Regions from separate parts of the Streptomyces sp. NBC_01304 genome, predicted to be linked through region 2. Evidence: riboswitches for the same ligand, from Rfam matches in the RefSeq annotation. Region 2 holds a riboswitch; each other region holds the start of a gene.

Region 1 (7,342 bases), 4.2 Mb from region 2:
TCCCGGCCTGGGTAACCCATGGGTAATGAGCGGGCGTCCGATCCGGCATGGTTGGATGCGAAGAGGCAGGCTGTCCGGGGGCACAGGCCCGGCACAGCCACTGAATCCGGCACACCTGGCAGGCGGGAATCGTGAGGATCTTCGGCAAGGGACGGCACCGGCCCTCCGCCTCCTGGCGGCAGGCGACCGACCGCGCCTTCACGCTGATCGGCGACGGCCGGTACGAGGACGCGGGCGCACTTCTCACGCGCGCGGCGGACCTCGAACCCTGGCTGTCCGAGTCCTGGTTCAACCTCGCACTGCTCCACAAGTTCCGGCACGACTGGGAGCAGGCGCGCGCCGCCGGCCTCAGGGCCGTCGCGCTGCTCGACCGCGAGACCGGCGCCCCCGACTGGTGGAACGTCGGCATCGCGGCCACCGCCCTGCAGGACTGGCCGCTCGCACGGCGGGCCTGGCAGGCGTACGGACTGAAGGTTCCCGGCGGTGCCGTGGCCGCGGGCGAACCTCTCGGCATGGAGCTGGGCAGCGCCGCCGTCCGGCTCTCGCCCGAGGGCGAGGCCGAGGTGGTGTGGGGCCGCAGGCTCGACCCCGCCCGCGTCGAAGTGCTCTCCATCCCGCTGCCGTCCTCCGGGCGCCGCTGGGGCGAGGTCGTGCTGCACGACGGCGTCCCGCACGGCGAGCGGACCACCGCCGCCGGACAGTCGTACCCCGTCTTCGACGAGATCGAGCTCTGGGCGCCGTCCCCGGTCCCGACCTGGGTGGTCCTCCTGGAGGCCGCCACCGAGGCCGACCGGGACGCCCTGGAGCGCCTCGCCGCCGAGGCGGGCTTCGCGGCCGAGGACTGGTCGTCGTCCGTACGGCTCCTGTGCCGGATGTGCTCCGAGTCCCGGATGCCCTCCGACGAGGGCGACGGCGAGCACCTGGACCCGCACGACCACAGCGAACCCGGCCACCCCGGCCCCCTCGGCCACCGCACCGCCGGCGCCCTGTGGGTGCCCGAGCGCGAGTGCGGCATCGCCGCCCCCGCCGGCCTCGTACGCGGGCTGCTCGACGGCTGGGTGGCGGACAGCCCGGACTCCCGTGACTGGCGGGATCTCGAGGAAGTCTGCTGAGACCCCGAGATGGGGGCCCCGCGCTGCCCTTAGGCTGTATGCGGATTGACCACTTGGGTTTGCTGAGGAAGGCGTACGGCGGAATGAGCGAGCAGCAGCAGGCGGCAGCCGGGGTTCTCCCGGTCGACGACGAGGGCTTCGTCATCGACACGGAGGACTGCGAGGAGCGCGAGGCGGCCTACCGTGAGCGCGGCACCGCCCGCCCGATCACGACCGTCGGCAACCCCGTGCTGCACAAGGAGTGCAAGGACGTCACGGACTTCGACGACGAACTGGCCAAGTTGGTCGACGACATGTTCGCCAGCCAGCGCGCCGCCGAGGGCGTCGGCCTCGCCGCCAACCAGATCGGCGTCGACCTGAAGGTCTTCGTCTACGACTGCCCGGACGACGAGGGCAAGCGGCACACCGGCGTCGTCTGCAACCCCGTGCTGCAGGAGCTCCCGGCCGACCAGCGCTCGCTCGACGACTCGAACGAGGGCTGCCTGTCCGTCCCGACGGCGTACATGTCCCTCGCCCGCCCTGACTACGCGGTCGTCAAGGGCCAGGACGAGAAGGGCAACCCGATCACGGTGCACGGCACCGGCTACTTCGCGCGCTGCCTGCAGCACGAGACGGACCACCTGTACGGCTACCTGTACATCGACCGCCTCTCCAAGCGGGAGCGCAAGGACGCCCTGCGCCAGATGGAAGAGGGCACGCCGCGTTACGAGACGGTTCCCAACGCCTAGTCCTTCCTGGCCAGTTGGGCATCGCCGTCGCTGATGGCGGTGGCGTAGGCGCTCCAGATCTGCTGCGGGAAGGCATTGCCCCGCTCGGATCCGCTGCCGCCCACGCCCTGCATCGGCAGCAGCTGGGGCGTACCCGGCTTGCTGCGGAACATCGCGACGGCGGTGGTCAGTTCGTCCGTGGTGCCCATCGACGCCGTCCCGATGAACCACGCCGACTTCATGCGATCGCCCGCCCCGGTCCCGCCCGCCGCGACCGGGGCGAGCCGTTCGGCGGTCCTGGGTGCCAGGGTCTTCCAAGCGGTCGTTCCCAGCGCGGAGTTGACGTTCCCGGCCACCTCGGGCGTGAGGACCCGGCGGACCGTCGGCTTGTCGAAGCCGGGGAGCGGCTGATCGTCCAGGAGCACCCGGGTCACCGAGTACGGTTCGGCCCGCTTGCCGTCGTTCGCGAACGTCCCGTAGGCGTGCGCCATACGGATCGCGCTGGGCGTCGAGGTGCCCAGCGAGAACGTCGGCTCCAGTTCGGCCAGGCTCCCCTCGCGCAGCCCCGCCGAGATCGCCGTGCGCCGCACGTTCGCGAGGCCCGCGCGGAGTCCGGCCTCGCGGAACGCCGAGTTGGGCGCCGCCGTCAGATCCATGGCCGACAGGGGAGTGCGTACCGCTCCGGCACGGGGGAAGTCGTCGGGCTTCGGGCCCTGGTGGGCCAGATCCGCTGCCAGCACGAAGGGCTTGAACGCCGAACCCACCGGCACCCCTGACGTGTCCGCGTTGTTGGTGAAGTGCTTGACCGCGTCGGAACCTCCGTACGCGGCGACGACGGCCCCGTCCTCGGGGCGTACCGATGCGGCGCCCACTTCCACGTACGTATCGGTCTTGGCCCGCTTCTTCGGGTCGATGTTCTTCTTGCGGACCTGCTCGACGGCCTTCGTCAGTTCCTGGACCTTCTTCTTGTCGAAGGTCGTGTGAATGCGGTAGCCGCCGTGGGCGATTTCCTTGTCGGTGAGGCCTGTTCGCGCCTTGATGTATTTGTTGGCGATGTCGAGGAGATAGCCGGTCTGGCCCGCCTGGCTGGTCGGCTTGGCGGGCTTCTTCGGCTCTGGGAAGGTGCGGTACCGGTCGCGTTTCTCCTTGCTCAGGGCGCCCGTTGCGACCTGCCGGTCCAGAATCCACTCCCAACGCTCCTCGGCCCGCTTGTGATTGGCCGCGCTGAGCCCCGGATCGTACTCCTCGGCGCCCTTGAGCAGGGCCGCGAGCAGGGCCGACTGGCTGGGGTCGAGTTTCGAGGCGGGGATTCCGTAGTACGTGTACGCGGCTGCCTGAATGCCGTACGAACCACGCCCGAACCAGCTGGTGTTGAGATAGCCCTGCAGAATCTCCTGCTTGGACTTCTGATTGCTCAGCTTCAGCGCGATCACGAATTCGCGGGCCTTGCGGGTGACCGTCTGTTCCTGCGAGAGATGGGTGTTCTTCACGTACTGCTGGGTGATGGTCGAGCCGCCCTGGGTCTCCTCGCCGGTCGCGATGGAGACGGCGGCGCGGGCGATTCCCTTCGGGGAGACACCGGAGTCGCTGTAGAAACTCTCGTTCTCGGCCGCGATCACCGCGCTCTCCAGGGAGTCGGATATCTCGTCCAGCGTGACGTTCTGCCGGTTCACCGCGCCCACGCTCACCATCGGCGAGCCGTCCGACCAGTAGTAGACCGACGCCTCCTGGCGGGCCTCGGCGTTCTCGTCGGGGATGTCGACGCTGACGTACACCGCGACGAAGAGGCCGGTGAGGGTGAGCACGAAGAACGCGAACGTGCCCAACTGCAGCCGCCAGGACGGCAGCCAGCGCCGCCATCCGGTGCGGCCCCGTCTCGGGTAGTCGATCCGCCGCTTGCGCCGGCCGGCACGGGCATGGCTGCGTTGCGCCATGCTTCCCACCTCCTCGATCCGGCGAGGAAGAGGGCGAGGCTCCGGTTCCGGTTGTCCGGGTGTCTGCTTGATCCACTTATGCTGCGCGTGTCGGTCCCGGTTCGGTCATGCGGTGTGTGTCGGCCTCAGTTCGGTCATGCGACGCGTGTCGGCCCTTGGAACGTACGCCGGTACGCATTCGGCGTGGTCCCCAGCGTCCGCAGGAACTGATGGCGCAGCGCCGCCGCCGTGCCGAAGCCCGCGCGGCCCGCGATCGCGTCGATCGTCTCGTCCGTCGACTCGAGCAACTGCTGTGCGAGCAGCACGCGTTGGCGCAGGACCCAGCGGTACGGGGTCGTCCCGGTCTCCTGCTGGAAGCGGCGGGCGAAGGTACGCGGCGACATGTGGGCACGGATCGCGAGCTCCTCGACCGTGACCTCCTCGTCGAGGTGGCGCTCCATCCAGACCAGGACGTCACCGACGGTGTCGCACGACGAGATCGGCACCGGCCGCTCGACGTACTGCGCCTGCCCGCCGTCGCGGTGCGGGGGGACGACCATGCGCCGGGCGATGGCGTTGGCCACCTGAGTGCCGTGCTCCTGGCGGACGATGTGCAGACAGGCGTCGATGCCGGCCGCGGTGCCGGCCGACGTGATGACCGGGCCGTCCTCGACGTAGAGCACATCGGCCTCGACCCGGGCCCGCGGGTACTCGATGGCCAGCTCCTTGGCGTACCGCCAGTGCGAGGAGCAGCGCCGCCCGTCCAGGAGTCCGGCCGCGCCGAGGACGTACACGCCGTTGCAGACCGAGAGGACGCGGGCCCCGCGGTCGACCGCCCGGCGCAGGGCGTCGAGGAGTTCCTCCGGGAAGGCCCGCTTCGCGAAGTTCTCGCCGGCCGGGACCGCGATGAGGTCGGCCTCCTCCAGGCGCTCCAGGCCGTGCGCGACCGTCATGGTGAACCCCGCGTGGGTGCTCAGGGTCGGGCCCTCGGCGGAGGCCACCGCGAAGTCGTACACGGGCAGCCCCTGATCGCTCCGGTCGAGGCCGAACACCTCGCAGACGACGCCCAGTTCGAAGGGATGCACGCCGTCGAGCAGTACTGCGACCACGTTTTTCAGCATGCTCCGCAGTCTGCCGCAGAGTTGGCAGGATGTCGAGGTTGTATGGCAGTCCTGCCACTGCCCCCGCGGGGCTCCGAGCGGGAAAGTAGAGCCATGAACACATTCGCAAGCACCGCAGCCGAACTCCTCGTCGTCGCCGGGATCTTCCTCCTCCTGGCCCTCCCTTCCCTCGTCGGTCACGCCCGCGACCGCCGCATCGACCGCGAGCTGCGCGCCGCCGAGCAGGGCCGGGCGGCCGTCTCGCACGAGCCCGTCGCTCCCGTCTCCGTGCCCCTGCGGAGCGCCGGCCGCCGTGCGGAGCACCTTGCCGCCTGAGGCCGCGTGCGGCCGGCCGTCATCGAGGAGGGCACGCCCCCGACACTAGATGTGGGTGTGCCCTCAACTCCCCGCCACAAGATGTATGCTCGTGCTCGCTGTCGCCGCAGGGGAATCCGGTGCGAATCCGGAACTGTCCCGCAACGGTGTACATGTGCGTATCTGTGAACCCCGAGGGTCGTGCACCCCCGGGCCCCGCAGCTCCGCACTCCCCAGTCCGAGCACCTGCCGGCAGCGCACCCGTACCGACCGGTCCGGGTGCCGATGACGTCCGGGCCTCGCGGAATGGGCCGGTGGACGCGACGCCGTGCGCTGCCCGAGGCAGTACGTACCGCCCGTGTGCCCCTCCTCCCCGCGATGGCCCCGAGCCGAGCGAGGGAGTGCTCCACGTGACCATCGCGCCAGTCGACCCTGTCTCATTGCAGGCCGAACAGGCCCGAGCGGAAGACGGCCCCGGTACCGCGCTGCTGCGGACCCTGACCAGCCTCACCGCCGACCTCCCCGACACGGACCCCGGCAAGGTGGCCGCCAGCGCCCTCCGCGGCCGCAACGCCGCATCGGACGAGGCCGAACTGCGCGAGCTCGCCACCGAGGCCGCCGCCGGCCTCATCTCCGAGGACCCGGCCTACGCCCGCCTCGCCGCCCGGCTCCTGACGATCACCATCGCCGAGGAAGCCGCGTCCCAGGGCGTGCGCACCTTCACCGAGTCGGTCTCGCTCGGCCACCGCGAGGGCCTGATCGCGGACCGCACCGCCGAATTCGTCTGGGTCCACACCGCCCGGCTCGACGCGCTCATCGCCGCCTCGTTGGACGAAGGTGCCGACGACCGCTTCGGCTACTTCGGCCTGCGCACCCTGCACTCGCGCTACCTCCTGCGGCACCCGATCACCCGCAAGGTCATCGAGACGCCGCAGCACTTCATGCTGCGCGTCGCCTCCGGCCTCGCCGAGGACGAGTCGGACCGCGCCGTCGACCAGGTCGCCGCGCTGTACGGCCTGATGAGCCGCCTCGACTACCTGCCGTCTTCGCCGACGCTCTTCAACTCCGGCACGCGCCACCCGCAGATGTCGTCCTGCTACCTCCTCGACTCCCCGCTGGACGAGCTCGACTCGATCTACGACCGCTACCACCAGGTGGCGCGGCTCTCCAAGCACGCGGGCGGCATCGGACTCTCGTACTCCCGCATCCGCTCCCGGGGTTCGCTGATCCGCGGCACCAACGGGCACTCCAACGGCATCGTCCCGTTCCTCAAGACCCTCGACGCCTCGGTCGCCGCCGTGAACCAGGGCGGCCGGCGCAAGGGCGCGGCCGCGGTCTACCTGGAGACCTGGCACTCCGACATCGAGGAATTCCTGGAGCTGCGCGACAACACCGGCGAGGACGCCCGGCGCACGCACAACCTCAACCTCGCGCACTGGATCCCGGACGAGTTCATGCGCCGGGTCGCCGCCGACCAGGACTGGTCGCTGTTCTCGCCGGCCGACGTGCCGGACCTCGTCGACCTGTGGGGCGACGAGTTCGACGCCGCGTACAAGAAGGCCGAGGCGGCCGGACTGGCCCAGAAGGCCATCCCCGCACGGGACTTGTACGGCCGCATGATGCGCACCCTCGCGCAGACCGGCAACGGCTGGATGACCTTCAAGGACGCCTCGAACCGTACGGCCAACCAGACGGCGGAGCCGGGCCACACGGTCCACTCCTCCAACCTCTGCACGGAGATCCTGGAGGTGACGGACGACGGGGAGACGGCCGTCTGCAACCTGGGCTCCGTCAACCTCGGCGCGTTCGTGGACGGTTCGGCTCCCGAAGGCATCGACTGGGAGCGGCTCGACGCGACGGTACGCACCGCCGTGACCTTCCTCGACCGGGTCGTCGACATCAACTTCTACCCGACCGAGCAGGCCGGCCGCTCCAACGCGCGCTGGCGCCCGGTCGGCCTCGGCGCGATGGGCCTGCAGGACGTCTTCTTCAAGCTCCGCCTGCCCTTCGACTCGCCCGAGGCACGCTCCCTCTCCACCCTGATCGCCGAGCGCATCATGCTCGCCGCGTACGAGGCCTCCACGGACCTCGCCGAGCGCAGCGGCCCGCTCCCGGCCTGGGAGAAGACCCGCACCGCGCGCGGCGTCCTGCACCCCGACCACTACGACGTGGACCTGCACTGGCCCGAGCGCTGG
Region 2 (7,342 bases):
CCAACTCCTCGTCCGGCACCTGGAGTCCGCGGTCCAGCCGACGGTTCCGGCGCTGCTCCAGGAGGTGCGCTCGGTGGGGCATCCCCGGACCGTGCAGGTCCTGGTCGCGCTGGCCGCGGCCCATCCGGATCCGGCCCTTGCGAAGGCCGTGCGGCGGGCGGCGTTCCAGGTCCACACGGGAGGTTAGGGCGTGTCCGGCGGATCTTCGCGGAAGAGCCCGCGGCGTCTGGTGCGTGCTCTCGGCGTGCGCCCGGATCGCCCTCGTACTGGACGTACTTGGGTGATTCGGGCGTGCGGCGAGCGTGCGTGCCAGGCGTCGTGGGCCCGCGAAGATCCGCCGGACAGGCCCTAGGGCCTGGGTTGTCGGCGGCCGGACCTGAGCAGCTACATCAGCGGGGTGAGGAAGCGGCGGAGGGTTTCCTCGTACGTTGCCGGGTCGGCGTTCCACATTGCCGCGTGCGGGGCCTCCGGGACCGTGTGCAGGGTGACCAGGTCGGGGCGGGCCGCGGCCAGTTGGCGGGAACGGGTCCAGGGTGCGAGGGCGTCGTCCGGGCCGTGGAAGATCAGGGTCGGGACCTTCAGGGAGTCCGGGTCCGCCGCCTGGGCCATGCGGTCGCCGCGCAGGCCGGCGCGGCCCTGGGCGGCGCGTACCGCCAGCGGGAGCAGGGCCGTGGGGGTGCGGCGGGCCGCGGCGAGCGCCCGGAGCGTGGCCTCCCAGTCGAGTACCGGCGAGTCCAGGACGAGGCCGCTGATCCGGTCCCGCAGTGCGGAGTTCGCGGCGGCGTGCAGCGCCATCGAGGCGCCGGTGGACCAGCCGTGCAGGACCACGTTCTCGGCGCCGTACCGGATCGCGTAGCGGATCGCCGCGTCCAGGTCGCGCCACTCCGTCTCGCCGAGGTGGCCGAGGCCGTCCGGGGAGCGCGGGGCGCCGAGGTCGCCGCGGTAGGCGAGGTCGAGGACCGGGAAGCGCTGGGCGTGCAGGAAGTCCATGACGACCATGGGGTGCTCGCGGGTCGTGCCCAGGCCGTGGACCGTGATCACCCAGGTGTCGCGGATGCCCGGCACGAACCAGGCCGGCAGGCCGCCCAGTTCACCGGGGATGTCCACGTCGGCGTGGTCGAGGCCGAGGGCGTCGCGGGGGTTGCCGAGGTGGACCTGGGGGGTGAGCCAGACCCGGTCGCCGGCGGTGAGGGTGCCGTGGGTGACCCCTTCGAGGCGGCGTACCACCGTGTCCGCGGCGTGCGGGGCGCTCTCGATGACGGGGCCGACGACGGCGTGGCAGCCGTCGCCGCTCAGGCCGTAGACGCCTGGGCGCTGGGAGGCCAGGGAGCGGGTGAGGGTGATCTGGCCCGCGGCCGTGGCGTGCACGGTGAGGGCCGGGTCGCTGGGGAGCGGGCGGCCCGGGGGCGTCTTGAGCGCGGCGTCGCTGGCGAACCTTCCGGCGGCGATCGCGGCCGCGCCGGCGCCGAGGACGGCGGAGAGGGCGGCGGCTGTTGCGGTGGCGGGGCGCACGGGTTCAGTTTCGTGGGCTTTGGGCCTACCGGCCAGTGGGCGGGGGCGTTTGGGCGCACGGGTTCGGTCGGGCCCTGCCTTGCGAGCATCCCGCGCCCGCTTGGCCGGGGCCCGCGTCTATCGGCATCCGGCGCCGACTGGACCCGGGCCCCGATCTACCGGCGTCCGGCACCTCCGGGCTGTGCCCACCCGTGCCGCCCTGCGGCACGCCTGCCCACAGCAGGAACAGGGTGCGGGTGGGCAAGGGCCTGCGGAACGCCTGCCCATAGCGGAAGCGGAACGGCAGCGCGCACCCCTACCTCTGCCCATACCCCCGCAGCCTCTCCCCCGCCTCCCCCAACTCCCCCTCCGACAGCACCCTCGGTGTCAGGCCCGGTACCGAGTGGGACATGAGCCAGACGCGGCACATCCATTCCAGTTGGGCCGTGCGGTCGTAGGCCGTGGGCAGGGTGTCGGCGTAGGTGATCGTGCCGTGGTTCTGGAGAAGGCAGGCCGTGCGGTCGAGCAGAGCGTTGCGTACGTTCTCGGCCAATTCGGGGGTTCCGTACAGGGCATAAGGGGCCACTCGGACGGGGCCGCCGAGGGCCGCTGCCATGTAGTGGATCGGGGGCAGCTCGTCCACCAGCGTCGATACCGCCGTGGCGTGGGCCGCGTGGGTGTGGACCACGGCGCCGGCGGAGGTGGTGCGGTAGATCTCCAGGTGCAGGGGCAGCTCGCTGGTGGGCTTCAGCGTGCCGATGAGCTGGTTGCCCTCCAGGTCGACGGCGACCGCGTCGTCCGGACCGAGGCGGTCGTACGGCACTCCGCTCGGAGTGGCCAGAATCAGACCGTCGGACCCCCCGGTCCGCACCGACACATTGCCCGACGTGCCGACGACAAGGCCGTCCGTCACCGTCCTGCGGGCCGTCGCGACCAGCTCGTCCCACGCCCGCCGCATGTCCTCATCCATGGCAACCATGGCCGCGATCCTGCCAGCGGGCAGCCGCCGGGGCACTGTAGTGCGGAGCGTAGGAGTCCGTAAGGCCGCATATGGGGATAGATACTCCCGTACCGATGATTGGCTGGAGATCGATGGGCATCAGCGGGCATGACGTGAGCTTCCGGTAATCTCGGGGAGATTTGTCATGCACGTCGCCATCCGGGGGGAAATATGGCTCGTGATCACAAACCGTCCCACCGTCGCTTCCACCTCAGCAGGCGCCGCGCCCTCGCGGCTACCGCCACGGTCGCGGCGCTGATCCTGGGGGAAATCGCCCTCGCCGAGATCCCGGCGCACGCGGCGGGCAAGCCGCGGGGGCACGACGTCTCCTCGCACCAGAAGAACGTCAACTGGCAGAAGGCCAAGAGCAAGGGCGCGCGGTTCGTCTACGTGAAGGCCACCGAGTCGAACTGGTACAAGAGCCCCTACTTCTCGCAGCAGTACAACGGCTCGCGCAACGCGGGCATCATCCGGGGCGCGTACCACTTCGCCGTGCCGAGCGAGTCGTCCGGCAAGTCGCAGGCCGCCTACTTCCTGAGGAACGGCGGCAGGTGGTCGCGCGACGGGTGGACGCTGCCGCCCGCGCTCGACATCGAGTACAACCCGTACAGCTCGAAGAAGTGCTACGGACTGAGCAAGTCCGAGATGGTCGGCTGGGTCGCGTCCTTCAGCAACGAGATCAAGCGGCAGACCGGCCGCCGGCCCGTGATCTACACCAACACGAACTGGTGGAAGCGGTGCACCGGGAACTACGCGGGCTTCGGTGACAATCACGCGCTGTGGCTGGCCCGCTACGGCTCCTCGCCCGGCGAGCTGCCGAAAGGCTGGGGCTACCTGACCTTCTGGCAGTACGACAACGGCAGCGGCCGGCTGCCGGGTGATCAGAATCTCTTCAACGGGTCGATGACCCAGCTCAAGCGGTTCGCCCGGGGCTAGACCGGGGGGCGGATCGCCGGGATCCCCGGGCGGGTGCCGCCGCTTTCGAACCGAAGGGAGAGGCGGCCTCCCGCTTTGGGACACCACACCGCCCGCCCCAGTTCATCTTCCGTTCACTCAGGTTGCTTACGTTCGTCCAGCCACTGACATCGAGCGATTGCCTGGGTAAATGGAACACATAACGCTGCTGCTCGCGATTGTGATCGTGACAGCTCTCGTGTTCGATTTCACGAACGGTTTCCACGACACCGCCAACGCGATGGCGACGACCATCTCGACCGGCGCACTCAAGCCCAAGACCGCGGTGGCCATGTCCGCGGTGCTGAACCTCGTCGGAGCATTCCTGTCCGTCGAAGTCGCCAAGACGATCTCCAGCGGTCTGGTGAGTGAAGACGGCATCAAGCCCGAAGTCATCCTTGCGGCGCTCGTCGGCGCCATCCTGTGGAATCTGCTGACCTGGCTGGTCGGCCTTCCCTCCAGCTCCTCGCACGCCCTCATGGGCGGTCTGATCGGCGCCACGGTCGCGTCCATCGGCTTCTCCGGTGTCAACGGCGGTGTCGTCGTCACCAAGGTGCTGATCCCCGCGCTCGCCGCTCCGCTGGTCGCCGGTCTCGCCGCGTACCTGGCCTCCCGGCTGACGTACAAGCTCGGCAAGAACATCACCGCGAAGTCCTCCGCGAAGGGCTACCGCGGCGGCCAGATCGCCTCTGCCGGCCTCGTCTCGCTCGCGCACGGCACCAACGACGCGCAGAAGACGATGGGCATCATCACCCTCGCCCTGGTCGCCGGCGGCGCGCTCGCGCCCGGCTCCAACCCGCCGGTCTGGGTCATCGTCTCGGCCGGTCTGGCCATCGCGATGGGCACCTACCTCGGCGGCTGGCGCATCATCCGCACCATGGGCAAGGGCCTCACCGATCTGCAGCCGCAGCAGGGCTTCGCCGCCCAGACCTCGGCCGCCTCGGTCATCCTGGCCTCGTCGAACCTCGGCTTCTCCCTCTCCACCACGCACTCCTGCTCGGGTGCCGTGATGGGCGCGGGCCTCGGCCGCAAGGGCGGCGTGGTGCGCTGGTCGACCGCGACCCGGATGTTCGTCGCGTGGGGTCTGACCCTGCCGGCCGCCGGTCTGGTCGCCGCGGGCGCCGAGTTCGTGGCCCGGCAGGGCGACTGGGGCATCGCGGCCGTCGCGGTCTTCCTGGTCGCGTCCTGTGCCGCGATCTGGTTCATCTCGCGCCGCCAGGTCGTCGACCACACCAACGTCGTGAACGACGAGATCACGGATGTCGCCGAGGCCGAGCCCGCGGGCGTCGTGACCACCGCGATCGCCGCGGTCACCCCGCCGCCGGCCGGTATGGCCGCCGCCACCGTCGAGACGTCCGAGGACGTCAAGACGACCATCCCGGCCCCCACCGCCCCCGCCGTCGCGGATCCCGCGCGCCCGGCTACGGCGACGGTCTGAGCCCCCGGGCTCGGAGAGTAAGGACAGCAGCATGAACATCGACTGGGCAGCTCTCGGCTCCGTCTTCGGCGTCAGCCTTCTGGCGACCGTCTCCCTGGTGGCCCTGTTCACCCTGGGCATCCTCGGTCTCTCCAAGCAGGAGGAGGCCGCGGCTTCCGGCGGCTCCGCGGCGCTCGCGCGCTCGGGGGCGTACGCCTGCTTCGCACTGTGCGCGGCGGCGGTCTCGTACGGAATCTTCCTGATCGTCACCTGACGGCGGCGATCGACGGATTCGTCACCTGACGGTACGGATCCGGAGCACCGCGACGCGAGCGGCGTCCGGCGACTTTCCGAGGTCGCCGGGCGCCGCTCTCGTGTGTCCTCGTGTGGGCCTCGGCACACTCTTTAGCCGCAGGTCAAAGCCGAGTTGACGGGCCTCGCGGAGCGTGGTGGACTTCCGGAGCCAATTACGGCGGCAGCAGAGGAAGCCGGTGCGAATCCGGCGCGGTCCCGCCACTGTCACCGGGGGTTCACTCCCCCGGAAGCCAGGAACTCTCTCCGCCGGTCACGTCGAACCAGGGCGCGGACCCTGAGTGAGGACATTCGCCATGCGCGGCTGCCGTTCAGCTGTCCCTGTGCCCCTGCGGGCACCCAGTGCGTCAAGTGCTTCCTGTTTCAGGGTCCTTCGAGGCGTAGCGGCGGGCTGAACCGTGCCTGCCGATCGCGACTTCGCGTACGGCGCCGCCGCCGGACTGTTCGGCGACCTGCTGCTCGGCGATCCCCGCCGTGGGCATCCGGTCGCCGCTTTCGGGCGCGCGGCGGGCGCCGTCGAGCGGGTGCTGTGGCGTGACCACCGTGGGTGGGGCGCGCTGCACACCGCTGTGTGCGTGGGGGGTGCCGTGGGCGCCGCCGCGCTGGTTTCGCATGCCGTACGTGCCTCTCGTCGCGCCTCTTTCGCGCTGACGGCCGCCGCCACCTGGGCGGTGGTCGGCGGGACTTCGCTCGGCCGGGAGGCGCGGGCCATCGGGGGCGCGCTGGCCGCGGGTGACGTGGACGTGGCGCGGGAGCGGCTGCCCCATCTGTGCGGGCGGGACCCGCAGGCCCTGGACGAGGACGGGATCGCGCGCGCGGTCGTGGAGTCCGTGGCCGAGAACACCTCCGACGCCGTGGTCGGGGCGCTCGTGTGGGGAGCTGTCGGCGGGGTGCCGGGGCTTGTCGGGTTCCGGGCCGTGAACACCCTCGACGCGATGGTCGGGCACAAGTCGGTCAAGTACCGCCGCTACGGCTGGGCTTCGGCCCGGCTCGACGACGTGGCCGGCTGGCCTGGGGCCCGTCTGACGGCGGCGCTCGCGGTGGTCGCGGGCGGGGACCGGCGCGGTGCGGCCAAGGCCTGGCGCGAGGACGCGGACCGGCATCCGAGCCCCAACGCGGGCCCCGTGGAGGCGGCCTTCGCGGGCGCGCTCGGGGTGCGGCTCGGCGGGACCCTGTCGTACGGCGGACGCGTCGAGCACCGGCCGGTGCTCAACCCGGCCGGGCGCAAAGTGGGGGTCGACGACATCGAGCGGGCCGTGCGGCTTTCGCGGCGGGTGAGTTGGGGGGCGCTCGCCGTGTGTGCGGCGGCGCGGATCCTCGTACGGAAGAAGAGGTGCAGGTCATGAGCGGTGGACTGTTGGTGGCCGGGACCACCTCCGATGCCGGGAAGAGCGTCGTCACGGCCGGGATCTGCCGCTGGCTGGTCCGCCGTGGCGTGAAGGTCGCGCCCTTCAAGGCGCAGAACATGTCGCTGAATTCGTTCGTCACGCGCGAGGGCGCCGAGATCGGCCGTGCCCAGGCCATGCAGGCGCAGGCCGCCCGCGTCGAGCCGACCGCGCTGATGAACCCGGTGCTGCTCAAGCCGGGCAGCGACCGCTCCAGCCAGGTCGTCCTGATGGGCAAGCCGGTGGGCGAGATGAGCGCGCGCGGCTATCACGGGGGACGCCAAGAGGCGTTGCTCGGGACGGTCGTGGACTGTCTTGAGCAGTTGCGGGGCAGCTATGACGCGGTGATCTGCGAGGGGGCGGGCAGTCCGGCCGAGATCAATCTGCGGCGTACGGACATCGTGAACATGGGCATCGCGCGGGCCGCGCGGTTCCCCGTCGTCGTGGTCGGCGACATCGACCGGGGCGGGGTCTTCGCGTCCTTCTTCGGTACGACGGCGCTGCTCAGCGCGGAGGACCAGGCGCTGGTGGCCGGGTACTTGGTGAACAAGTTCCGGGGCGATGTGTCCCTCCTGGAACCCGGCCTCGACATGCTGGAGAACCTCACCGGGCGGCGTACGTACGGTGTGCTGCCCTTCGCGCACGGGCTCGGCATCGACGAGGAGGACGGGCTCCGGGTGTCGTTGCGCGGCACCGTGCGGGAGTCGGTCGTGGCTCCCCCGGTCGGCGAGGACGTGCTGCGGGTCGCCGTGTGCGCGGTGCCGCTGATGTCCAACTTCACCG
Region 3 (7,342 bases), 1.5 Mb from region 2:
GAAGACCAACGAGATGCGCCGCGTCGCCGACCCCCTCGTCGGCCGCAACTACCACTCGGGCTCGCTGCTCCTGCCCGACGGCCGCGTCGTGGTCTTCGGCTCGGACTCGCTCTTCGACGACCCGGCCAACACCAAGCCCGGCACGTTCGAGCAGCGCATCGAGATCTACACCCCGCCGTACAACTACGCGGGCCCCAAGCCGACCCTGACCGGCGGCCCCAAGTCCATCGAGCGGGGCGGCACCGCGACCTTCAAGTCGCGGCACGGGGCGTCCATCAAGAACGCCCGCCTGATCCGCCCGAGCGCCTCCACGCACGTCACGGACGTGGACCAGCGCTCGATCGCCCTGGACCTGAAGAAGTCGGGCAACGACATCCAGGTCACGGTGCCGAGGAACAAGAACCTGGTGCAGCCCGGCTGGTACATGCTCTTCGTCACGGACGACCAGGGCACGCCGAGCCAGGCGGTGTGGGTGGAGATTCCGAAGTAATAAGCAGCCGTACGTAGTTGAGGGCGGGCCCCGATCGGGGCCCGCCCTCAACTACGTACGGGAAAGGGCTACTTGCTCGCTCTCGCGAGCCCCAGCGCGTACTCGGGCCACCACTCGCCCGCCTTCGGACCGCCCTTGCACGTGCCGTCCGACTCCCCGGGGCGCTTGACCCACAGATAGGCGTCCACCTGGCCGTCGGCGGTCTTGGTGGTGGGTGCCTCGCCGAGGGCGCGGCCGGGCGGGTTGCACCAGCGCTCGTTCGGATCGCCCTCGTTGTAGGGGCCGTTGCCGTTGCGACTGGTGTCGATCACGAAGGGCTTGTTGCCGACCTTCGCCGAGAGTTCCTTGCCGAAGGCCGTGGCGTCCTGCGTGGTGAAGAAGTTCGACACATTCACCGCGAAGCCGTCGGCCTTGGCGATCCCGGCTCTGTTCAACGGCTCGGCGAATCCGTCGGCCTTGCCCGCGCCCGGGTTGCCGCCGTCCAGATAGACCTTGGTGTTCTTGCGCGCCTTCAGCTTGTCGATCGCCTCGTTCAGGAGGGCGTACCTCTCCTCGTGCAGCTCCTGCGGGGTGCAGTTCTGTACCAGGTGCAACAGCGCGTCCGGCTCCAGGATCACCGTGGCGTGCCGGTCGCCGATGCCCTTGGCCACGCTGTCGATGAAGGCGCGGTACGCATTGCCGTCCGCGGCGCCGCCCTTGGAGTACTTGCCGCAGTCGCGGTGCGGGATGTTGTAGAGCACCAGGAGCGCGTCCCGGTCGACCTTCTCGGCGGCCTCCGTGAAGCCACGGGCCTCCGCCTCCGCGTTCTCCGTCCCGATCCACTGACCGACCGGCTGGTCCGCGATCTTCTTGATAAGTTCGGCGTCGTCCTTCTTGCCGTCCTCGAGGAAGGTGGCGACCTGTTTGGCCGCGTTCCCATCGGGGTTGACCCAGTAGGGGTCCGTGCCCTTCGGCTGCTGCTTTCCCGAAGTCTTGGGCGCGTCGGGGTCCCCGCCACTGTCGGAACAGCCGGCGAGCAGCAGCACCGCCCCCACGGCCACCGCTGAAGCCTTCACCCCCGCACCTGCAGACCTGCGCTTACGGCGGTCATCGCTGCCGTACATCCACTCCCCCTTGGGTGCACCGTCCGGCTCCCAATCCTGACATACGTACCCGCACGCCACGAGGCTGACCGGGGCCTGCATCTTCTTCGTAGATGAGCCGTTACACCCTTCCCAGATCGGGTAGGCGCGGAGATGCCTGCCAACTGAATCGGTCGAGAGAGGCCACCATGCAACACTCCATGAGCCAATTGCGGCTGGCCTCCGCCTTCGTGGAGACCGCCGACACCCTGACCACCGACTTCGATCCGGCCAAGTACCTGGCACGCCTCGCCGACCGCTGCGTGGAGCTGCTCGGGGCGGTGGCCGCCGGAGTCGTGCTCTTCTCCGAGGAGCAGGTCTCCCTGGTCACCAGCTCGGACCGGGACGACTGGGTGCTCGGTCTGCTCGAGGTGCAGCACCTCGGCGGGCCCTGCCTGGACAGCTTCACCACCGGCGCCCCGGTCGGGCCGGTGCCGCTCGACGAGCCCCAAACCCTCACCCGCTGGCCGGATTTCACCGTGCGGGCCCGGGTCCAGGACATCAGCTCCACCTATGCGGTGCCACTACGGCTGCGCGAGACCGTGCTCGGCGCGGTGATCGTCTTCACCACGCACCAGCGGCCCCGCGCCGAGGTGGAGCTGGCCCAGGCGCTCGCCGACGCCGCGACCATCGGTCTGCTGCACCAACGCGAGATGTCCCAGTGCCGGGAGCTCTCCGAGCAGTTGCAGACCGCGCTGACCAGCCGCGTACTGATCGAGCAGGCCAAGGGGCTGCTCGCCGAGCGCTGGGGCGTCGGGGTGGACGAAGCCTTCCGGGCCCTGCGCCGCCATGCCCGCACGGCCCGCCGGCCGCTCAGCATGGTCGCGCAGGCCGTGATGGACGGGGATCTGGACGACTATGCGCTGCGTGGAGAACGCAACACACCGTCCTGATCGGGACGCCCGGCGGTCGCGGTCGGGAGGCGCGGCTGCCGTGATCGCGCGGCACGGCAGCCGTGATCAGAACTCACCCACCGCCACCAGGCCACGACTTGGCGTCAAAGTGCCTCTAGGCCTTGGCGTTCATCCGTTCTAGAGTTGGGCCAACGGCTCTACGCAGAGTTGCCGTTCAACGGCCCCAGCCCCCGGCCACACGCCAGAACAACTGGACTGGCCTCAGAACCTCCCGTGCCGGCGCCGGGTTACTCCCGCAGCCCGAGCGCGCGCGGTCGAGGACCGGCCCGGCCGGCGGCTCCGGGGGGAGCGGGTCACCGGCCGGGTCAGGTGCGCCCCCCGAGCCTCCAAGAGCCCCCCTTGCCGCCCCCGGTGACCTCGCAAAGGACAGGCAGGCCTGGTTGACAGGGGTTGCCGTGGACTGCGACTCTCCCGGACGACAAGTCCATACATTGAGGCGACGGTTGACAGGAACCCGGTGCAACTCCGGGGCGGTCCCGCCACTGTGACCCCACGCGCCACCCTCCGGTGACGCGTACGGGAAGTCAGGAACTGAACCCGTCGTCCTCCTGCCATGGGGCGTGGAAACCCCAGAAGGAGGTCACCGGTATGTCTCTGCAGCACGCGCAGCACACCGACACCGCGGCGGTTTCGGCCGCCACCACCCGCACCCGCGACCTGCTGATCGCCTCGGCCGCGGTCATCATCGCTCTTGTGGCGCTGTACGCGATCTTCCTGGACAACGGAACGATGATCGCCGCGACGGGCGACTACCTGCACGAGTTCTCCCACGACGGACGGCACCTCTTCGGCGCCCCCTGCCACTGATCGGGGCGCTCGCACCATGTCTTCACCCGTACTCCCCCTGCTCGGGCGCGGTCTTGCGGCAGGAGGAGCGGCCGGTCTTGCCACCGGTCTCTTCTCCCTGCTGCTCGCCGAGCCCTTGATGGACAAGGCGATCCGCCTCGAAGAGGCACGCTCCGAATCCGGCCACAAGCACGAGCCGGCCGGCGCGATAGTCAAGCACCACGAGGAGCTCTTCACGCGCTCCCAGCAGCACTTCGGCCTGGTCGTCACGGCGATCGTCGCGGGCCTCGCCCTCGGCCTGCTCTTCGCCGTCGCCTACGCCCTGGTGCACCGCCGCACGCCCACCGCCGGTTCCCCGTGGACGCGCGCCCTCACCTTCTCCACGGCCGCCTTCCTGGCCGTCTCGCTGCTCCCCGGGCTGCGCTACCCGGCCAACCCGCCCGGCGTCGGCGACTCCACCACGGTCGCCAACCGGCAGGCCCTGTGGCTGGCCGCGGTCGCCATCGGGGTGCTCGGCATGGTCCTGGTCTGGCAGGTGTACGTACGCCTCGCGTCCCGCTCCGTGCCGGTCAGGCACCTCGCGGTCGCGGTGGCCACGATCGCCGTCCTGGTCGCGCTGTTCGCGCTGCCGGGCAACCCGGACGAGGTCCCGGTCGCGGCGACGCTCCTGTGGGATTTCCGGGTCCTCTCGATCGCTTCACACGTGCTGCTCTGGGGCGTGTTCGCGGCGGTCTTCGGCGCACTCGGCCTGCGGGCCGCCGCCCGCGCCGCCGCTCCGGCCCCGGCCGCCGCGGAGGCTTCGGGTCAAGGGCCGGTGCCGGTGGGCTAGGGCCTGTCTCCCCGATCTCTGTGGATCAGCCTGCGGCGTCTGGTGCGTGCTCTCGGCGTGCCGGGCGGAAGGCCCCGTCGATGGGCCGGACGTACTTGGTCTTTCGCCCGGTGCGGCGAGAGGGGGTCCCCCCTGCTCGAAGAGCTTGGGGGAGCGTGCCAGGCGTCGCGAGGCAGACGGGAGTTTGAAGACAGGCCCTAGTTGAGTCGGGCCGGGTGGCTCAGGGCCCGGTGCCCGTGAGGTAGGCCGAGACCACCACGTTCGACGTGTACGCCTTGGCCGCCCGGTCGAAGGTGCCGCCGCAGGTGATCAGGCGCAGCTCGGCCCGGTCCGGCTCGCGGGCGCCGTAGGCCTGCTGTGCGTCGAACCGGTCGCGGGTGAAGACCTGGACGTCCTCGACGGTGAACTCCGCGAGCGAGCCGTCCGCGCGGGTCACCCGGATCTGCTGGCCCGGGCGCAGCGTGCTGAGGTTGTAGAAGACAGCGGGCTGCGTCTCGGTGTCCACATGCCCGACGAACAGCGCGGCCCCCTTGGCACCGGGCTTCACCCCGCCCCCGTACCACCCGACCACACCTTTCTGGTCGTACGGGGGCGGGTCGATGGCCCTTTCCGCGTCGAGGCCCCGCTTCACGACGGGGGCCTGCACTCCTATGGCGGGGATGTCCACGCGGTGCGGCCGGGCGGGCGGCAACGGCTTGTGGGCGGGCGGCAGTTGGACCTCGGCGGGCTGCCCGATCCCCGACACGTCACCGATGCTCGGGCCGCTCTGCGGCACATCGGTCAGATCGCTCCCCCAGACCAGCAGACCGGCGAGGAGCACGACCCAGGCAAGACCGGTGAGCAGCCGGCTGGACACCGGCGACCTCTCGTCGGCCATCTCACCGACTCACTCGGAGCGACGACGCCGACGACGGCTCACGAGCCGCCCCGCCACGGCCAGGGCCGCGGCTCCGGCCAGCATCCCGCCGATGAGCGTGTGCCGGGTGCCCGGCCCGTCGTCCGTGGTCGCGGCAAGCTTGGCGGTGCCGCCGCCGCCGGCCTTGATCGGGGCGGTCGGCGAGGGCTGGTTCCGCACGACGGTGACGGTCCCCTTGGCCTTCCCGTCCTGCCCGTCGCAGGTCACGGACACGTCGTACGTTCCCGGGGTGGCGGTCGACCGGATCATCGCCTCACCGGCCAGCGGAAACCCCTTGCCGTCCCGCCCGGTGAGGGCGCCGTCGGCGACGAAGGCGGGCGATTTGGCGGAGCCGGTGGTGCCGTCACAGCCGGAGGCGTAGAGCTGGATCTGGGCGCCGGGGGTCGCTTGCGCGGGCGTGACCTTGACCGTGCCGTCCGCTGCCGCGGCGGGGCTGGTCAGGGTGATTGCCGCGAGGGCGGCGCACAGGGTGGGTGCAACTCGGCGCATGGTTGCAGCTTGCGGCGCTTTGGCTGCGGCCGCATCCGGGGGTGGGCTGTTCAGGGCTTTTTCTCCCCGCCCCTTCCCGAAATCCTGCGGAGCTGTGTCCTCAAACGCCGGACGGGCTGATTTCATCAGCCCGTCCGGCGTTTGAGGACAGTCTTTGAAGCTGGCGGCAGCCTTACGGGAAGGGGCGGGGTGGGGGCTAAATCCTGTCCACCAGATCCGCGATCGAATCCACGATCTTCGACGGCCGGAACGGGTACTTGTCCACATCACCCGCAGCCGTGAGCCCGGTGAGCACGAGATACGTCAGCATCCCCGCCTCCAGCCCGGCCAGGACATCCGTGTCCATGCGATCCCCGATCATCGCGCTGGTCTCGGAATGCGCCCCGATCGCATTCAAGCCCGTCCGCATCATCAAGGGATTGGGCTTGCCCGCGAAGTAGGGCTCCTTACCCGTCGCCTTGGTGATCAGCGCGGCAACCGCCCCGGTCGCCGGCAACGGCCCCTGCAGCGAGGGCCCGGTCTCGTCCGGGTTGGTGCAGATGAAGCGCGACCCGGCATTGATCAGCCGGACCGCCTTGGTCATGGCCTCGAAGGAGTAGGTCCGGGTCTCGCCCAGCACCACGTAATCGGGCTCGGAGTCCGTCAGGACGTACCCGATGTCGTGCAGCGCCGTGGTCAGACCCGCCTCGCCGATCACGTACGCCGTGCCGCCCGGCCGCTGGTCGTCGAGGAACTTCGCCGTGGCGAGGGCCGACGTCCAGATGTTCTCGACGGGGATGTCGAGCCCCATCCGCTGCAGCCTGGCGTGCAGGTCACGCGCGGTGTAGATGGAGTTGTTGGTCAGCACCAGGAAGGGCTTCCCGGACTCCCGCAGCCGCTTGAGGAAGGCATCCGCCCCGGGGATCGGCACACCCTCGTGGATGAGGACGCCGTCCATGTCGGTGAGCCAGGATTCGATCGGCTTGCGCTCTGCCACGGGACTGTTCTCCGCTCACGTCAAACGGTGGCCAAAGGTCTACGCCTTCACCCTAACCGGGGCGGGCCCACGGGGCCCGCCCCGGTCAGCAGGCGAGATCAGCGGACGTGCTCAGCGGCTGTCAGGCGATCCAGACGTTGTCGACCGCCCAGTACCAGTTGTTGTCACCGCTGTAGCGGAACTTGACCTGCACGTTCGTGGCCCCCGCCGGCACGTTCAGCGCAATGCTCTGCCACTGCGCCACGGCGTCGGCGCTGAACGTCTTCACGACGGACGACGCGCCACCGTCGTACGAGACGAGCACCTGGGCCGTCTGGCCCGCCTCGTGGTGGTAGTGGCTCTGGAAGCGGAGGCTGCGGGTGGTGCCGCCGGTGACCGGCCACTTCGGGCTGACGAGCGTCGAGTCGTACGTGCCGGTGAAGGTCTTGTCGGCCCACTCGTCGGAGTCGGCGACGGCGAAGACGTCACGGCTGCGGACGTTCAGCTCGCGCCACTGGTCGCGCTGCGACTGGGTCCAGAACTCGTCCGTGGCGAAGGCCCAGCCGCGCCACTCGGTGACGCCGCCGGTGCCCATCTTGGAGTTGTCGACGGACCAGCCGGCGGGCGGGGTGTGGGTGTAGCCCTTCACGTCCGCCGGGATGCCGGTCTCGTCCGTACGGGACTGCAGCTTCGGCCGTACGGTGTCGAAGTCGTCGTTGTCCGGGGAGTCGAGCGGCACCCCGTCCAGCCCGGACGTGGACACGCCCACGTGCTTGAGGGCGGTCGCCGCCACGTCGACGAGGCGTACGTCGTGGCGGACCGAGCCCGCCGGGATCCCCGCG
Region 4 (7,342 bases), 1.8 Mb from region 2:
CTCGGCGTCGCGGCCCTGGACGTGCCGGAGCACCTGGTCGAGATCGAGGCCGTCGCCGTCCTCGACTGAGGGCGCCGGCTTCGACGACTGGGGGGTCCCTGCGCCCCGGCGTCCTGAGTTTCCCGGGCGTCCTTGCCGATTGCGCCGGTGGGGGCGGGGTACTTCCCTGGGTAACAAGGAGCTTCCCTGGTCCCCGGTCGCACCATTACGAGGCGTGTGTCTCCGCGCGCTCGACGGGTTGCGCCCGCCCCCACCGGACACTGCTGTCCTGGCCCGGCAGGCGGGGCGGTCACCCGTGCGGAGCCTGCGCCGTGGTGCAAGCGGTGTGAGGGGACAAGCACGTGGACACGCCTGCCTTCGGGCTGCACATCGAGCGAGTTGACGGGTGGATCGTGGCCGAGCTCTGGGGCGAAGTGGACCTCGTCGCCGTGGAGCGGCTCGCCGTGCCTCTCGCCATGGTGGCCCAGGAACCGTCCCTCGGCGTGATCGTCGACCTGCGCCGGGTGACCTTCATGGACTGCTGCGGCCTTTCGCTGCTTTGCCTCATGCGCAACGGCGCCCTGGAGCAGGGGCGGCGGCTGACACTGGTCATCGAATCCCCTTCGCTGCACCGGCTGTTGCGCCTTGCCGGACTCGCGGACGTCTTCGAGATCGCCGGCAGTCTCCAGGCCGCGCTCGGCCGGTACGCCAACGGGGCGGAGGGCGGTCAGGGGCTCTCGGCCTGAGGGGGCCGCGCCCGCTGCCACACATGCCCGCGCAGCCCCTGCTCCGCCAACCACCGCCGCAGCGCGGTGACTTGGTCCCCGTCGAGCAGGTCGGGTGCGACGGTCGTCCGCAGCTGATGCGGCACCCCGGAATCGAGCAGGAGGCGCAAGCTGCGCAAGGCGGGCGCGGCGCTGTTGCGAGTGCCGGTCACCCGCTCGTACGCCGGTGGGGCCGCCTTGACGTCGAAGCCGACCCAGTCGACCAGGCCGTACTCCAGGATCTCCCCGAACCGGCGGGGGAAGGCCCCGCCGGTGTGCAGGCCGACACCGAACCCGAGGTCGCGCACTTCCCGCATGGCCCGGGCCAGCCCCGGCTGCAGCAGTGGCTCGCCGCCGGAGAAGACCACGCCGTCCAACAGGCCCTGGCGGCGGGCGAGATGCCCCCGCACCGTCGCCCATGCGATGCGGGCCGGGGCGCGCGGATCGAGCAGCGCGGGATTGTGGCAGTAGCCGCACCGCCAGGGACAGCCCTGACAGAACACGGTGGTGACCAGCCGCCCCGGCCAGTCACAGCTGGACAGCCGGGCCCAGCCGCCGACGCCGATCACGCCCCGGCCCCGGCCGCCGCTGTACGGAAGGGCAGGCGCTCGGCGTGCTCGCCCTTCTTGCCGATGTTGAAGGAGGCCACGGGCCGGTGATAGCCCATGACCCGCGTCCACACCTCGCAATCCCCGCCGCACTGGGGGCAGTTGGCGTGCTCGCCGCTCAGATAGCCGTGCTCGGGGCAGATCGAGAAGGTCGGGGTCACCGTCAGGTACGGCAGCGAGAAGCGCTCCAGGGACCGGCGCACCAGCTCGCGGCAGGCCGTGGCATCGGAGAGGCGCTCCGCCAGGTACAGGTGCAGCACCGTGCCGCCGGTGTACTTGCCCTGCAGCTCGTCCTGCATCTCCAGCGCCTCGAACGGGTCTTCCGTCCAACCGACTGGCAGCTGCGAGGAGTTGGTGTAGTAGGGATTCTCGTCCGTGCCCGCCTGGAGGATGCCGGGGAAGCGGCGCCGGTCCTCCTTCGCGAAACGGTAGGTGGCGCCCTCGGCCGGAGTCGCCTCCAGGTTGTAGAGATGCCCGGTCGCCTCCTGGAACGCCACCATGCGCGCCCGTACGTGATCGAGCAGGCGGACGGCGAGGGCATGGCCCTCGGGCGCGGTGATGTCGTACGCGTCGTGCGTGAAGTTGCGGATCATCTCGTTGATGCCGTTCACGCCGATGGTGGAGAAGTGATTGCGCAACGTCCCCAAGTAGCGCCTGGTGTACGGGTACAGGCCGCCGTCGATCAGCTCCTGGACGGTGACCCGCTTGATCTCCAGGCTCTCGCGCGCAAGGTCGAGGAGACCGTCGAGAGCCGCGAACAGGCCGCGCTCGTCGCCGGCGTGCAGATGCCCAAGGCGCGCACAGTTGAGGGTGACCACCCCCAGGGAGCCGGTCTGCTCGGCGCTCCCGAAGAGCCCGTTGCCCCGCTTGAGCAGCTCGGTCAGATCCAGCTGGAGCCGGCAGCACATCGAGCGGATCATCCCGGGGCTCAGCTCGGAGTTGAGGAAGTTCTGGAAGTACGGCAGCCCGTACTTCGCGGTCATCGCGAACAGCCGCTCGGCGTTCTCGCTCTCCCAGGGAAAGTCCGCGGTGATGTTGTACGTCGGAATCGGGAAGGTGAAGACCCGCCCCGTGGCGTCCCCGGCCGTCATCACCTCGATGTAGGCGCGGTTGATCAGGTCCATCTCCGCCTGCAGCTCCCCGTAGGCGAAGTCCGCCTCCTCGCCGCCGATCACCGGTATCTGCTCGCGCAGGTCCTCGGGGCAGGTCCAGTCGAAGGTGAGATTGGTGAACGGGGTCTGGGTGCCCCAGCGGGAGGGCACGTTGAGGTTGTGCACCATCTCCTGTACGCACTGCAGGACTTGGTCGTACGTCATGGCGTCCTTGCGCACGTACGGCGCCATGTACGTGTCGAAGGAGCTGAACGCCTGGGCCCCGGCCCACTCGTTCTGCAGCGTGCCGAGGAAGTTGACGATCTGCCCGACCGCAGAGGAGAAGTGGCGCGGCGGCGCGGAGTCGATCTGGCCCGGCACGCCGCCCAGACCCTCGGCCAGCAGGGTGCGCAGGGACCAGCCCGCGCAGTAGCCCGCGAGCATGTCCAGGTCGTGGAGGTGGAGGTCGCCCTCGCGGTGTGCGCGGCCCACGGCCTGCGGATAGACCTGGTCCAGCCAGTAGTTGGCCACGACCTTCCCGGCGGTGTTGAGGACGAGGCCGCCGAGCGAATACCCCTGGTTGGCGTTCGCGTTGATCCGCCAGTCCCGGCGGTCCAGGTACTCGGTCACGGAATCCACGGCGTCGATCTGTGTCACGTCGGCCCTCCCACGAGGCAGCACGGAGAATCGTCCGCACCGCGCGGGCATGCGCGGTGGGTGGCCGGCAGGTATCGGGCTCGGGCCGCTGTGCGGTCCCACACCGTTGCGGGGCAGCCCCGGATTCCCACCGGGTTCCCTGTTGCCTCGGCGTGCGTACCCGGATGTACCCGGACGTTCCGCCGAACCAGCTGCCGCAACACTACATGTGGGGATCAGGGCGACATGCCGACACAAGATGGTGGGTGACGTTCGGCCCCGAGGGCGGGGCTTTGGTCCCGTCCGGGGGTGCCCGAGTGTTACGCGGAGGTGGCCTGCCGTGCGCGGGGCGGGCGCGGCCCGAGTGAGGCAGGGGCAACCGGGTCCTTACCGCACAGAAACCGTGCGGGGCAGGCCGGTTCGTAACGTCGTACGGTGTGATCCGCACGCAGCAGCCCCCCGCCAAGACGCCCCCCACCCGGACGCCCGGCTCGCAGGTGCCCGCCACGCAGGCGCTCGCCACACCACCCGCGCGCCCGGCCCGACGGCATCGGCCCCGCACGCGCTCGCTGCCCGCCCTGCCCGGCTGGGGCTCCATCCGCGGCCGGGTCGCGATCGTGCTCGCCGTGCCCACCTGCCTGCTCCTCGTCGTGACCGGCCTCGGCGTCGCCGACCGGGCCGCCGACTGGTCCGCGGCGCGCGAGACCGCGGGCCGCGTCGACCTGGTCCTGAAGGCGCAGGGCCTCGTCCGTGAACTGCAGCGCGAACGCGGCCTGACCAACGGCCTGTTGGGCGGCGCCGGACAGTATCGCGACGACGTCTCGGCGCAGCGCAACCGCACCGACCGGGCCCGCCTAGCCTTCGAGGCCCTGCTCGCCGCGGGCGGCGCGGGTGCCGACACCGCCGGTGCCGCGGCGGATGCGCTCGCGCCGGTCACAGCTCTGGGGGCGGTACGCGCCCACGTCGACGACGGCAGCGCGGACAAGGCCCCGACCCGGACCGCGTACACCAAGGCGATCGAGGGGCTGATCGGCGCCGCCGCGGCCGAACCGGTCCGCGGCGACCGGGCGCTCGCCGACGCGATGGGCGCCCTGACCGCCCTCGCCAAGGCCACCGAGGCGGTCGCCCTCGAACGGGGCCTGCTGAATGGGGTGTTCGCGGCCGGCCGGTTCAAGGGGGAGGAGTTCCTCGACTTCACCGAGGTGCGCGCGGACCGCCTCGCCTTCCTGCGGCAGTACGCGGACCTTGCCACCCCCGACCGCACCGCGGCCCTCGACGCCGCCTTCGACGGCCGCGCCGCCCGCACCGCCACCGGCCAAGAACGGCAGGCCGAGCGCGGCGCCGACGGATCCCGCCTCACCGTGGACCCGGCAAGCTGGTGGGCCTCGATGACCACGCTCGTGGATCAACTCCACGACGTACAGCGGCAGATCGGCGGCGAGGCCCGGGCGCGCGCCGACCGGCTCGGCGACGATGCCACCGCTCAGCTCGGCGGATTCATCGGGCTCGGCGTGCTGATCCTCGCGGTGGCGACCGCCCTCGCGCTGCTCTCCGCCCGCTCGATCACCCGGCCGCTCGGCGCACTCGCCGACGAGGCCGACACCGTGGCCCGCGCCGGGCTGCCCGCCGCGGTCGCCCGCATCCAGGACGCCGGTGCCGACGAGGACATCTCCGTACGTACGTCGTCCGAAGTGCCCGACAACGCCCGGGAGTTCACCCAGCTCGCGGCCGCCCTGCACAACGTGGAGCGCACCGCCCTGCAGCTCGCCACCGACCAGGCGGTGCTGCGCCGCAACAGCTCCGAGTCGCTGGCCGGCCTGGGCCGCCGCAACCAGGCACTGCTCTCCCGCCAACTCCGGCTGATCACCACCCTGGAGAGCCAGGAGGTCGACCCCGACGCGCTCGGTGAGCTCTTCGAGCTGGACCATCTGGCCACCCGGATGCGCCGCAACGCCGAGTCGCTGCTCGTGCTCGCGGGGGAGGAGTCGCCGCCGCGGACCTGGTCCGGCCCGGTGACGGCGACCGAGGTGGTGCAGTCGGCGATCGCCGAGGTCGAGCAGTACCAGCGGGTGCGCGTGGTCGAGGTGCAAGGCGGTCTGATCCGCGGCCGGGCGGTGGCGGAGCTCGCCCATCTGCTCGCCGAACTCATCGAGAACGCCCTGGTCTTCTCGCCGCCCTCGCACCCCGTCGAGATCCACGGCTGGCGTGACGCGGGCGAGTACTGCCTCGCCGTCGTCGACCGCGGCGCCGGGATGAGCGCCGACGAACTGGCCCGCTCCAACGCCCGGTTGACGGGCCGGGACACCTATCTCGTCGCCCCCACCCGCCATCTCGGCCACTTCGTGGTCGGCACCCTCGCGACCCGCCTCGGAGCCCAGGTCGAGCTGCGGACCACGGGCGGTGAGGGGGAGGGCGCCGGCGTCACGGCCTATGTGGCCCTGCCCGCCGCGCTGCTCCACGACCGCCGGGAATCAGTCCGGCCCGGGTGAAGGGACCACGCCATCGCCCTTCCGCATTACTGGAACAAGTTCTACTGTGTGCGCCGTCGTCCAAGGGTCAGCAACAGCCTGGAGGGGCCGTGCACCTCGAATACACGCCTGAGCAGCAGCAGTTGCGCGCCGAGCTGCGTGCCTACTTCGCCGAGCTGGTGCCGGACAACGCCTACACCCGGTACGCCGACCCCGCGGCCCAGAAGCAGTTCTACCGCGACACGATCCGCAGGCTGGGTGCGGACGGCTGGCTCGGTGTCAGCTGGCCGAAGGAGTACGGGGGCCGCGGTCTGACCCCGATGGAACAGTTCATCTTCTTCGACGAGGCGGCGCAGGCCGGGGTCCCGCTGCCGATCATGGGGCTGAACACGGTCGGGCCCACGATCATGCAGTTCGGCAGCGAGGAGCAGAAGTCGTACTTCCTGCCGAAGATCCTCTCCGGTGAGATCGACTTCGCGATCGGCTACAGCGAGCCCGACGCCGGCACCGACCTCGCCGCGCTCAAGACCCGCGCCGTGCGCGAGGACGACGAATATGTCGTCAACGGCCAGAAGATCTGGACCACCAACGGCGACACCGCCGACTGGGTGTGGCTCGCGGTGCGCACCGACCCCGACGCCCCCTCGCACAAGGGCATCACCATGCTCCTCGTGCCGACGTCCGACCCCGGCTATTCCTGCACCATCATCAACACCCTTGCCTCGCACGACACCACGGCCAGCTACTACGAGAACATCCGCGTCCCCGTCTCGCGCCGCGTCGGCGAGGAGAACAAGGGCTGGCGCCTGATCACCAACCAGCTCAACCACGAGCGCGTCACCCTCGCCGCCCACGGCACGATGGCCATCCGCGCCCTGCACAACGTGCAGCGCTGGGCCGCCGAGACCAAGCTCGCCGACGGCCGCCGCGTCATCGACCTGGGCTGGGTCCGCCAGCGCCTGGCCATGACGCACACCAAGCTGGACGCGATGAAGCTCCTCAACTGGCAGATGGTCAACGCCGTCCAGAACGGCACCCTCACCCCTCAGGACGCCTCCGCCGTCAAGGTCTACGGCTCCGAGGCCCGCCGCGACGCGTACGCCTGGCTGATGGAGGTCGTCGGCTCGGCGGGACCCCTCAAGGAGGGCTCGGCCGGGGCGGTGCTGCACGGCGAGTTGGAGCGCGGCTACCGCTCCGCCGTCATCTTCACCTTCGGCGGCGGCAACAACGAGATCCAGCGCGAGATCATTTCGTGGATCGGCCTTGGGATGCCGCGGGTCCGCCGCTGAACCTGTGCGCAGCGTCCACGATTCGCCCATTGTGTCCGCCGCTGCCCCCTATGCTTTTGCCTTCGGGTATCGAAGGCGAGACGACCGGGGGGTCATGCCTGATGAGCGCAGCACGACGGGGAAAGTCAGTCTTGAAGGCGGGGGTCAAGCGTGTCTTGGGTCGTGCCGGATTCGACATCGTGCGCAGCACCAACAACCGTGACGGAGCAGACGACTTCATCCCGTTCGAACCAACCATGCGGGCCGCACAGGCGGCCGGTCTGTCGGTCGGTGACTACATCGACGAGGTCATGAACGGTACGCCCGGCGCCACCCAGTCCACCATCGACGAACTACGCACGCTCGGCGTCTTCGCGGCCGACCCGGACACGGTGCTCGAGATCGGCCCCGGGTCCGGGCGGTACCTGGAGAAGACGCTGAACGAGTGCGCACCGGACCGCTACGAGATCTACGAGACGGCAGCGCCCTGGGCCGACTACCTCGTGGACACCTTCAGCGTGGTCGCCC

Evidence for each region. Region 2 has a riboswitch for cobalamin ahead of OG430_RS37170 (cobalamin biosynthesis protein). Riboswitches for the same ligand answer to the same signal wherever they lie in the genome.
Region 1: linked by a shared signal. The riboswitch ahead of OG430_RS17925 (ribonucleoside-diphosphate reductase subunit alpha) and the one ahead of OG430_RS37170 (cobalamin biosynthesis protein) in region 2 are both predicted to bind cobalamin.
Region 3: linked by a shared signal. The riboswitch ahead of OG430_RS30420 (CbtB domain-containing protein) and the one ahead of OG430_RS37170 (cobalamin biosynthesis protein) in region 2 are both predicted to bind cobalamin.
Region 4: linked by a shared signal. The riboswitch ahead of OG430_RS45405 (ribonucleoside triphosphate reductase) and the one ahead of OG430_RS37170 (cobalamin biosynthesis protein) in region 2 are both predicted to bind cobalamin.

What each region holds. Positions count from the first base shown of each region.
Region 1 is NZ_CP109055.1:4,129,009-4,136,350, reverse strand. It holds gene OG430_RS17950 (tetratricopeptide repeat protein) at 132-1,112, shown strand; gene def (peptide deformylase) at 1,196-1,840, shown strand; gene OG430_RS17940 (transglycosylase domain-containing protein) at 1,837-3,753, opposite strand; gene OG430_RS17935 (GlxA family transcriptional regulator) at 3,888-4,853, opposite strand; gene OG430_RS17930 (hypothetical protein) at 4,947-5,168, shown strand; cobalamin riboswitch at 5,254-5,415, shown strand; gene OG430_RS17925 (ribonucleoside-diphosphate reductase subunit alpha) at 5,558-7,342, shown strand, end outside.
Region 2 is NZ_CP109055.1:8,355,861-8,363,202, reverse strand. It holds gene OG430_RS37200 (hypothetical protein) at 1-187, shown strand, start outside; gene OG430_RS37195 (alpha/beta hydrolase family protein) at 385-1,512, opposite strand; gene OG430_RS37190 (class II aldolase/adducin family protein) at 1,808-2,470, opposite strand; gene OG430_RS37185 (lysozyme) at 2,663-3,427, shown strand; gene OG430_RS37180 (inorganic phosphate transporter) at 3,597-4,883, shown strand; gene OG430_RS37175 (hypothetical protein) at 4,915-5,136, shown strand; cobalamin riboswitch at 5,316-5,487, shown strand; gene OG430_RS37170 (cobalamin biosynthesis protein) at 5,573-6,520, shown strand; gene OG430_RS37165 (cobyric acid synthase) at 6,517-7,342, shown strand, end outside.
Region 3 is NZ_CP109055.1:6,842,282-6,849,623, reverse strand. It holds gene OG430_RS30435 (kelch motif-containing protein) at 1-490, shown strand, start outside; gene OG430_RS30430 (glycoside hydrolase family 6 protein) at 559-1,593, opposite strand; gene OG430_RS30425 (ANTAR domain-containing protein) at 1,773-2,504, shown strand; cobalamin riboswitch at 2,929-3,080, shown strand; gene OG430_RS30420 (CbtB domain-containing protein) at 3,114-3,332, shown strand; gene OG430_RS30415 (CbtA family protein) at 3,349-4,140, shown strand; gene OG430_RS30410 (class F sortase) at 4,361-5,017, opposite strand; gene OG430_RS30405 (hypothetical protein) at 5,027-5,545, opposite strand; gene OG430_RS30400 (HAD-IIA family hydrolase) at 5,742-6,521, opposite strand; gene OG430_RS30395 (alkaline phosphatase family protein) at 6,643-7,342, opposite strand, start outside.
Region 4 is NZ_CP109055.1:10,106,851-10,114,192, forward strand. It holds gene OG430_RS45390 (RidA family protein) at 1-69, shown strand, start outside; gene OG430_RS45395 (STAS domain-containing protein) at 342-725, shown strand; gene OG430_RS45400 (anaerobic ribonucleoside-triphosphate reductase activating protein) at 707-1,312, opposite strand; gene OG430_RS45405 (ribonucleoside triphosphate reductase) at 1,309-3,099, opposite strand; cobalamin riboswitch at 3,149-3,306, opposite strand; gene OG430_RS45410 (sensor histidine kinase) at 3,516-5,567, shown strand; gene OG430_RS45415 (acyl-CoA dehydrogenase family protein) at 5,657-6,835, shown strand; gene OG430_RS45420 (methyltransferase domain-containing protein) at 6,937-7,342, shown strand, end outside.